DNA from 2 places in the Mesorhizobium dulcispinae genome. Region 2 is predicted to be linked to the other one. Evidence: predicted binding sites of a transcription regulator. Region 2 holds the regulator's gene; the other holds the start of a gene.
What was found. Region 2 encodes PhoB, which activates phosphate uptake and scavenging genes when phosphate is short. Its sites were predicted from a motif close to TGTCATNNANCTGTCAT; they were not measured.
Positions count from the first base shown of each region.

Region 1 (4,277 bases), on a different contig from region 2:
CGAGGAATGGGGCCGCTGGTCAGGTCGCCGGTCCGCCGGCGAGCGGGCTTGTTGTCGTCCATGGCGGGCACCGAAAATGAATCAGGCCCGCGATGCTATCGCAGGCCTGATGGTGATGCATCCCTTGCCGGGCTGGATGCCTCGCGGCATCGCACCCCATGGCGGGGCTAGAGCGTTTCACCGTTTCATGGAAACGGCGAACCGCTCTATCTCTTTGTTTTTACGCAATTCCGGACGGAAAACCGTTACACACTTTTCCTGGAATTGCTCTAGTTCGCGGCGAGGCTGTTGCCCGACAGGCCGGGGAGCGTGACCTGATAGACGAGGAAGGTGGTGTCGACATCGGCGCCGTCCTCGGCCTTGTACGGGGCGCCGACCTGGAAGCCGTCCTGGGTGAGAAAATCGTTGTCGTTGGCGACGAACAGGAAATAGTCGTCGGGCAGCTTCGGGTCCAGCACGCTCGCCAGCGACATCGCCTCCCACTTCTCCGAGAGGTTGTTCCTGTCGTTCGGCGCGCCGTTGTGCAGGCCGAAGCGGCCAAGCTCGCCCTTGTCGTTGATGTCGATGAAGGAGGTGAGCTTGGCCGGCGTCACCGACGGGTCGAGCACGCCCTTCGGCGCGACCGGCTTGTCGGCGGCGTCGAAGGGACCGTTGGCGATGTCGGTGGCGCCGGTCAGGTCGACAATGTTGATCTTGCGGTAGACCGACTCGGCGTCCTTCAGGCCCTGGCCGTTGCCGTTGTCGCGCGTCAGCATCAGGAAGCTCTTGTCGGACAGCGCCACGATCTCGCTCTGCGCGGCCACCTTGGTCTTGCCCTTGGCGTCCTTGAACACTGGCAGCGGCACGACATATTCGTGCGCCAGCTTGAGATGGCCAAGGTCGGAGGCGTCATAGACCAGTGCGCGGGTGTTCTGGCGCGTCGAGCCGGAATCGCCGCCGTCCTGGCGCGGCGCCGACTGCAACACCGCGATCAGGTACTTGCCGTCCGGCGTCATCGACATGCCTTCGAGGCCCTGGTTGTTCTGGCGGCCGGACTCGGGATCCTTCGGATCGGGTTCGGCGGCGCCCGGGCCCGGATTGTTGGAGGCGAAATTCGGCTTGCCATGGCGCATCGGCACCAGCGCCGCCGGAGGCTGCGTTGCCGACATCAGGCGGCCGTCGGCCGAGAAGCGATAGATGTTCGGGCCATATTCATCAGAGATGAACATGGTACCGTCGGGCAGGCGCACGATCGCCTCGTCGTCGAGCGCCAACTTGCCGTTGTCGGCCTGCGGCAGGATCGGCATGTCGCCGGCGGCCGGATGCACGCCGTTGAGGGGATCGAGGCCGGTGGCGTCGGCGCCTTTGTCGTCAGTGAGCAGCATGGTGTCGGCGAGCGTCGCCTTTACACCCGACTGTTCCTGGCCGGCGGCGGGCACGGCACCCGGAGCGGTCGGGGCAAGCTCGATTGCAATGGTGTTGAGGCGCGGGCGGTAGTCGGTGGTGCCTTCGACGTTGTAGCCGCGATCCGGCAGCAGCCAGAGCGAACCCTTGTAGCCGGCGCCGTCACGCGCCCAGGACTTGGTGTCGATCGCCATGCCGGAGCCCGAACCAAAGGTTTCTCCGAACTTGTCCTTCTGGCTGGCGGGGATGCGGCCGACGCCGACAAGCCCCTTGTTGACATAGGCGACGCCGTCGGCGAGCGCCGGTGTCATCGCGGTGAACAGCGCGAGCACGACGCCGAGCGAGACGGTTCGGTTCAAATGTTTCATGGATATCCCCTTCTTGACGAGCAGAGCGGCCAATGCCTGGAAGGACGCGGCATCGAAGATGCGGCGAGCGGTTTCCGTCGAGCGGTCTAGGACGTGAACGTGATGGTTGCATGACAGGCGGCGTGCACTTCCCTTCGCCCCTTGTGGGAGAAGGAGAGGGTGCTCAATCGCTCTCGCGTGCGATGAGCTCCAGCGGCCAGACTTCGCGGATGGTGCGTGGCCCCTCAGGACCGGCATGGGCCGGCAGCGAGGCGAGCAGCATTTCGGCCAGCCGCCGGCCCATCGGCTCCAGCGCGGGGCGGAAGCCGGTCAGCGCCGGCGAGAAATAGCGGCAGAGCGGGGTGTCGACGATGACGATCACCGCAATGTCGTGGCCGGGCCTGATACCCATTTCGGCCAGCGCCTTGCAGCCGCCGAGCGCCATGGCGTCGTTGTTGAAGATGATGGCCGTCGGCCTGTCCTTGGAGAGCATCACGCGCGGCGTCACATGATAGCCGCCGGCTTCGTTGATGAAATCCTCCGCGATCAGGCCGGGATCGACCTCGATGCCGTGCCGCCTCAGCGCCTTGCGGTAGCCGGTCATGAACAGGTGGCCGAAGTTCAGGTCGAGGGACGGCCGGATGGCGGCGATGCGGCGGTGACCACGCGCCACCAGCCTGTCGACCGCGTCGCTGCCTGCCTTCTCGAAATCGAGGTCGAGCGACGGGTAGGATTTGCCGCCCGAGCGGCTGCGACCAAGCGTGGCGAAGGGGAAGCCTCTCTCGGTCAGATAATCGATGCGCTCGTCCTCGCGCCGCGTCCAGGCCAGCACCACCGCATCGGCGCGGCGCGTCTCGACGACGCGGCGCAGGCGCTCCTGCTGGTAGTCGCCCGGCGCGCCCATGACCACGAACAGGTCGAGGCCGCTCTCGGCGAGCCGCGCCTGCAGGCCGGTCAGGAACGGAATGAAGAAGGGCTCGCCATATTGCTGGTCGCCCGGATGCGGCTGCAGCATGAAAGCGATCGAATGCGTGGCGCCTTGCCTCAGACTCCGGCCGGACTGGTTTGGCGCATAGTTCAGCTTCTTGGCGGCTTCCAACACGCGCTGGCGGGTGTCGGCATTGACGTCGGCGCGGCCGTTCAGCGCCCGCGACACGGTGCCGATCGAAATGTTCAGGTGACGCGCAAGGTCGTGGATGCTGGACGCCAAAGCCAATTCTCCCCCGCCTTGGCTAGCACCGGCTGCCGCTCAGGCCAAGGCTTAGGGACGATTTTCGAGAAGCAGCCGGTTGACATTCTACGCTATTGGGTGTGTTGTCGTAAACGTTTACGGAAAAACGTTTACGGTGATGCCGTGGATGCCGTGACATTCGGCCTGGAGGGGCCGAACGGGAGGAGCGCTGGATGATGAAGGTCGTCCTGGTCGGGTGCGGAGCCATGAGCAGGCAGTGGCTCGATGCCGCAAGGCAGATCGACGGGCTGACGATTGCCGGCCTTGTCGATCTCGATGCCGAGCGTGCACGGGCGAGGGCGCGCGAGTACGACCTCACCGATGCCGTCATCGGCACCAGCGTTGACGCTGTCCTCGACCAGACAAAGCCCGAAGCCGTCTTCGACGTCGTGGTTCCCGCCGCCCGGCGCGAAGTGGCCTTTTCCGCCTTCGCCCACCATTGCCATCTCTTGACCGAGAAGCCGCTGGCCGACAGCCCTGAAAACGCGCACGCGATCATCGAGGCTGCGCACCGGGCCGGGCGCATCCATGCCGTCGTGCAGAACCGCCGCTATGTCGCCAATGTCAGGCGCATCCGGCGGTTTCTGGACTCCGGCGCCATCGGCAAGCCGACCAGCATCCATGCCGACTTTTTCGTCGCGCCGCATTTCGGCGGCTTTCGCGAGGAGATGGCGCATGTGCTGCTGCTTGACATGGCGATCCATACCTTCGACGCCGCCCGCTATATGGTCGCCGGCGAGCCGGCCAGCGTCTATTGCCAGGAATGGGAGCCGGCCAGTTCCTGGTACCGGCAGGGATCGTCCGCCAGCGCCGTCTTCGACTTTGGCGATGGCAAGGTCTTCACCTATGCCGGAAGCTGGTGCGCCGACGGCTTCCGCACCAGCTGGGAAGGCAGCTGGCGCATCGTCGCCGAGCGCGGCAGCCTACTCTGGGACGGCCATGACGGGCTGAAGGCGGAGGTGGTTGCGTCCGGCCGCGACGGTATCATCGATAAGACCCAGCCGATCGACGTGCCGCCGCTCGACGCGTCGGACCGCGTCGGTGGCCATCTCGGTATCATCAAGGATTTCATGCACGCGATCGAAGCCGGGACCGAGCCGGAGACGCGCGGCAGCGACAACATCAAGAGCCTGGCCATGGTCTTCGGCGCGATCGAAAGCGCCGAGACCGGCCGCCGCGTGGCGATCGCACAGGAAACGCAATGATGCCAAACCCGCTTCTCGACATCAGGATCGGCACCATGGTGCGAGCCAATCTCGACGATCCGGCTGCCTATATCAGACAGATCCTGCCGCTCGGCTTCGAGAGCATCCAGC
Region 1 covers NZ_JAVIIY010000005.1:295,790-300,066, forward strand. The annotation lists gene RFN30_RS14365 (MATE family efflux transporter) at 1-62, opposite strand, end outside; gene RFN30_RS14370 (esterase-like activity of phytase family protein) at 270-1,751, opposite strand; gene RFN30_RS14375 (LacI family DNA-binding transcriptional regulator) at 1,915-2,940, opposite strand; gene RFN30_RS14380 (Gfo/Idh/MocA family protein) at 3,135-4,166, shown strand; gene RFN30_RS14385 (sugar phosphate isomerase/epimerase family protein) at 4,163-4,277, shown strand, end outside.
Region 1: RFN30_RS14370 (esterase-like activity of phytase family protein) is a predicted target of PhoB. The motif match lies at 1,851-1,867, and genes of this name have one in related genera.

Region 2 (4,277 bases):
AGGAACAGCGACTTGACGGTGTTGCCGCCGGGCGTCGTGAAGTCCTTGGCGCCGGCGATGTCGGCCATCTTCTTGCCGTCGGCGAGCTGCGAGGCGATCTCGGCGGCGTTCTTGCCGAGCTCGCGCGCGTCCTTCCACACCGACACCGTCTGCGTGCCGAGCGCGATGCGGTTGAGCGCCGCGTGGTCGCCGTCCTGGCCGGAGACCGGAACGGTGCCGGCCAGGCCTTGCGCCGTCAGCGCCGCGACGACGCCGCCGGCGGTGCCGTCATTGGCCGCCACGACAGCGTCGACCTTGTTGTCGTTGGCGGTCAGGAACTGCTCCATGTTCTTCTGCGCGTTGGCAGGCAGCCAGCCGTCCGTATAGGCCTCGCCGACATTCTTGACCTTGCCGCTGTCGATGGCTTCCTTCAGCACTTCCATCGAGCCCGAGAACAGGAAATCGGCGTTCGGATCGGCGCCCGAGCCCTTGATGAAGACATAGTTGCCTTCGGGCTTGACCTTGAACACCTCGCGGGCCTGCATGCGGCCGACTTCCTTGTTGTCGAAGGTCAGGTAGAACACGTCCTTGTTCTCGATCAGGCGGTCGTAGCCGACCACCGGAATGCCTTCGTCGAGCGCCTTCTGCACCGCCGGGCCGATCGCCGAGGCGTCCTGCGCTAGGATGATCAGGGAGTTGGCGCCTTGCGAGATCAAGCTCTCGACGTCGGTCAGCTGCTTGCCCGGATTGGACTGCGCGTCGGCGGAGATGTATTTGTCGCCGGCAGCTTCGATGGCTTTCTTCATCGCCGCTTCGTCGGTCTTCCAGCGCTCTTCCTGGAAATTCGACCACGAAACGCCGATCACCTTGTCCTTCGCCTCTGCGACCGACGCCAGCGTCAACGACATAGCGACACCCGCCAGCATGGCGGCTGCGAATCTCTTCATGATTTCCTCCCTGCGCCGTTGCGGCGCGACCCAGACTGGCCCGAAGGCCGGCACAGAGGCTTTTTTTCGAGCCTCGAAAAAATACTGATCGAACGCCGAAGCGCTGTCAACTGCGATTCTGATGGTTTTGAGGTGTCTCGAACTTTTTTTCGAGTCCCGCAATAAATAATGACAGTCCCGGCCGCTTCTGCCACTATCCCGCAACAGCCTGGAGGAAGCGAAGAACCGCTTTCCGCTGAGTGGAATGAAACAAATCCAGGGCGGTTCGGTGGCTGTGTCCGCAACCGAACCGATCTGGCGCGTCGCCGACGGCCCATGCATTATCAAGAGGCCGCGCTGACCGGGAGGGAGAGAAGATGTCGGTCGGAATCCGCCACGACGACCTGCGCCGGCGCAATCGCGCCATGGTGCTCTCGGCCGTGCGCCGGGCCGGCCAGCCGTCGCGCACGGAGATCGCCGCGACCACCGGGCTCAGCCACTCGACCATTTCGGCGATCTCCTCGGACCTGATCCAGGAAGGCATCCTGGCCGAGAGCAAGCCGAGCGAGACCGCATCGCTGAAGCGCGGCCGACCGCAGGTCGGCCTCGCCCTCAACCCGGAGGCGGCGGCGGTGGTGACGGTGGTGCTGTCGCTCAATTTCCTCTCCGTCGCCGTCATCGACTATGCCGGCCAGGTCATCGCCGAGGAACAGCGGCGTCTCGATACGCTGACCATGCCGCGCGACGAGCTGATCGGCGAGTGCACAGCGATCGTCCGGCGCCGGCTGGAGGATCCGGACCTCGATGTCCGCAGCGTCGCCCGCATCGCCATGGGCATCCAGGGCATCACAGATTCCCATGCTCGCGCCATGCTGTGGTCGCCGATCACGCCGCTGACCGACATTCCCTTCGCCGACATACTGGAAAGAGAATTCGGCATTCCGGCCACCATGGAGAACGACTGCAACATGATGGCCGTAGCGCTGCAATGGCGCGACCCCGATCGCTATCGCGACAATTTCATCGCCATCCTGCTCTCGCACGGCATCGGCATGGGGCTGGTGCTGAAGGGCGAGCTGTTCACCGGCACGCATTCTTCCGGCGGCGAGTTCGGCCACATGATCCACCGTCCGGGCGGCGCACTCTGCCGCTGCGGGCGCCGCGGCTGCGTCGAGGCCTATGCCGGCAACTACGCTATCTGGCGCAGCGCCATGAAGATGAGCGAGGACGCCGAGCCGGTCGATGTCGGCGACGCCGACATGCGCGCGCTTGCCGCCAAGGCACGCGAGAAGGATGGCCCGGAGCGCGAGGCCTATCGCCGGGCGGGCGAGGCGCTGGGCTTCGGCCTCGGCAGCCTGTTCGCGCTGATCGACCCTGCGCCGGTCGCCATGGTCGGCGTCAGCGCCGCCGCCTTCGACCTGATCGAGCCATCGCTGCGCGAGGCGATCGCCCAGACCGCCGGCGGCCAGCACTCGCAGTCGATCTCCTTCGACACCGAGCCGAACGAATTGCCGCTGATCCGAGAAGGCTGCGCCATGCGCGCGCTGACCTTCGTCGATCAGGAGATCTTCGCGCCGGGCGTACAGGCGCGGGCGGGCGCTGCTGGAAAGAACGTAGCCTGATCTGGCGTTCGCTATCGTTTGGAGTGGCCCAAACTCCCATCGCTTCGTCATCCTAGGGCGAAGCAAGGAGCGAAGCGACGCGGCGAAGACCCTAGGATCCATGCCGTTACATACGAGCGTTGCGGCGGTGCAGAACGACCTCTGTCTTGCGCCGCCTTTACTCTTCGCGCGAGGTCACGGCATGGATCCCAGGGTCTCCGCGACGGAGCTTCGCTCCTGCTTCGCCCTGGGATGATGACGTTGAGGATGCCTCGGCCAATCCCGACGGTTGCGATGCGAGGACCTAGTCTTCCCTGATCGCGTACCCTGCCCCGCGGATGGTGCGGATCACATCGGGCATGCGGCCGTTGTTGACCGCCTTGCGCAGGCGCCCGACATGCACGTCCACGGTGCGCTCGTCGATATAGATCGTCTCGCCCCAGACATTGTCGAGCAGTTGGCTGCGCGAGAACACCCGGCCGGGATGCCGCATCATGAATTCGAGCAGCCGGAATTCGGTCGGCCCGAGCCTGATCTCGCTCTTCTTGCGGTAAACGCGGTGCGATTCGCGGTCGAGCACGATGTCGCCGACCTTGAGCACGCTGGACAGCACCTCCGGCTTGGCGCGGCGCAGCAGCGCCTTGACCCGGGCCATGAATTCCGGCGTCGAGAACGGCTTGACCAGGTAATCGTCGGCGCCCGTCGAGAGGCCGCGCACCCTGTCGCTTTCCTCGCCGCGCGCCGTTAGCATGATGATCGGCAGCCGTTCGGTCTCGGGCCGCATCCTCAGCCGGCGGCAAAGCTCGATGCCGGAAACCGCCGGCACCATCCAGTCGAGCACCAGAAGGTCGGGCACGTTCTCTTGCAGGCGGATTTCAGCCTCGTCGCCGCGGGTCACCACTTCTACCTGGTAGCCCTCGGATTCGAGATTGTAGCGGAGCAGCACCCCCAGCGGCTCCTCGTCCTCCACCACCATGATGCGTGGGGCGATCATATAGCAGGTACCTTCGCTGTCAGGCCGCCGGCGCCGACATCGCCGTCTCGTCCTGTTTCGGACGGTTCGCGGGCAATTGCGTGCCGGTCAGCACATAATAGGCGTTCTCGGCGATATTGGTCACGTGGTCGCCGATGCGCTCCAGATTCTTGGCGCAGAACAGGAGATGGGTGCAGGCCGTGATGTTGCGCGGATCCTCCATCATGTAGGTCAGGAGCTCGCGGAAGACGGAGGTGTATTTGACGTCGATGCGCTCGTCGTCGTTCCGGAGCTTGGCGAGCGCCGTGGCGTCGCCCGCCGTGTATTCCTCGATCACGCCCTGGACCTGGATCAGCACCAGTTGCGCCATGGAGTCGATGGAGTGCGACAGGTCGCGTGGCGCGGCGCTGACGCCGACGGAACCGACGCGCTTGGCGATGTTCTTGGCGAGGTCGCCGATGCGCTCGAGGTCGCCGGCCATGCGGATGGCGCCGACCACGCTGCGCAGGTCGTCGGCCATCGGCTGGCGTTTGGCGATCAGCGTGATGGCGCGATCGTCGAGCTCGCGCTGCCGCGCGTCCATGATGGCGTCGTCGGAAACCACGCGCTGCGCCAGCGCGTTGTCGGAGTTCAGCAGGGCCTTGGTCGATGCGCCGACCATCGAGCCGGCGAGATCGCCCATGTCACGGATGAGCTGGCTGATCTGCCTCAGATCCTCGTCGAAGGAAGCGACCGTATGCGCCATGGTTATGTCCTCGTATGAACTCAGCCGAAGCGGCCGGTGATGTAGTCCTGCGT
Region 2 covers NZ_JAVIIY010000003.1:545,322-549,598, forward strand. The annotation lists gene xylF (D-xylose ABC transporter substrate-binding protein) at 1-926, opposite strand, end outside; gene RFN30_RS10580 (ROK family transcriptional regulator) at 1,283-2,527, shown strand; gene phoB (phosphate regulon transcriptional regulator PhoB) at 2,811-3,500, opposite strand; gene phoU (phosphate signaling complex protein PhoU) at 3,520-4,224, opposite strand; gene pstB (phosphate ABC transporter ATP-binding protein PstB) at 4,245-4,277, opposite strand, start outside.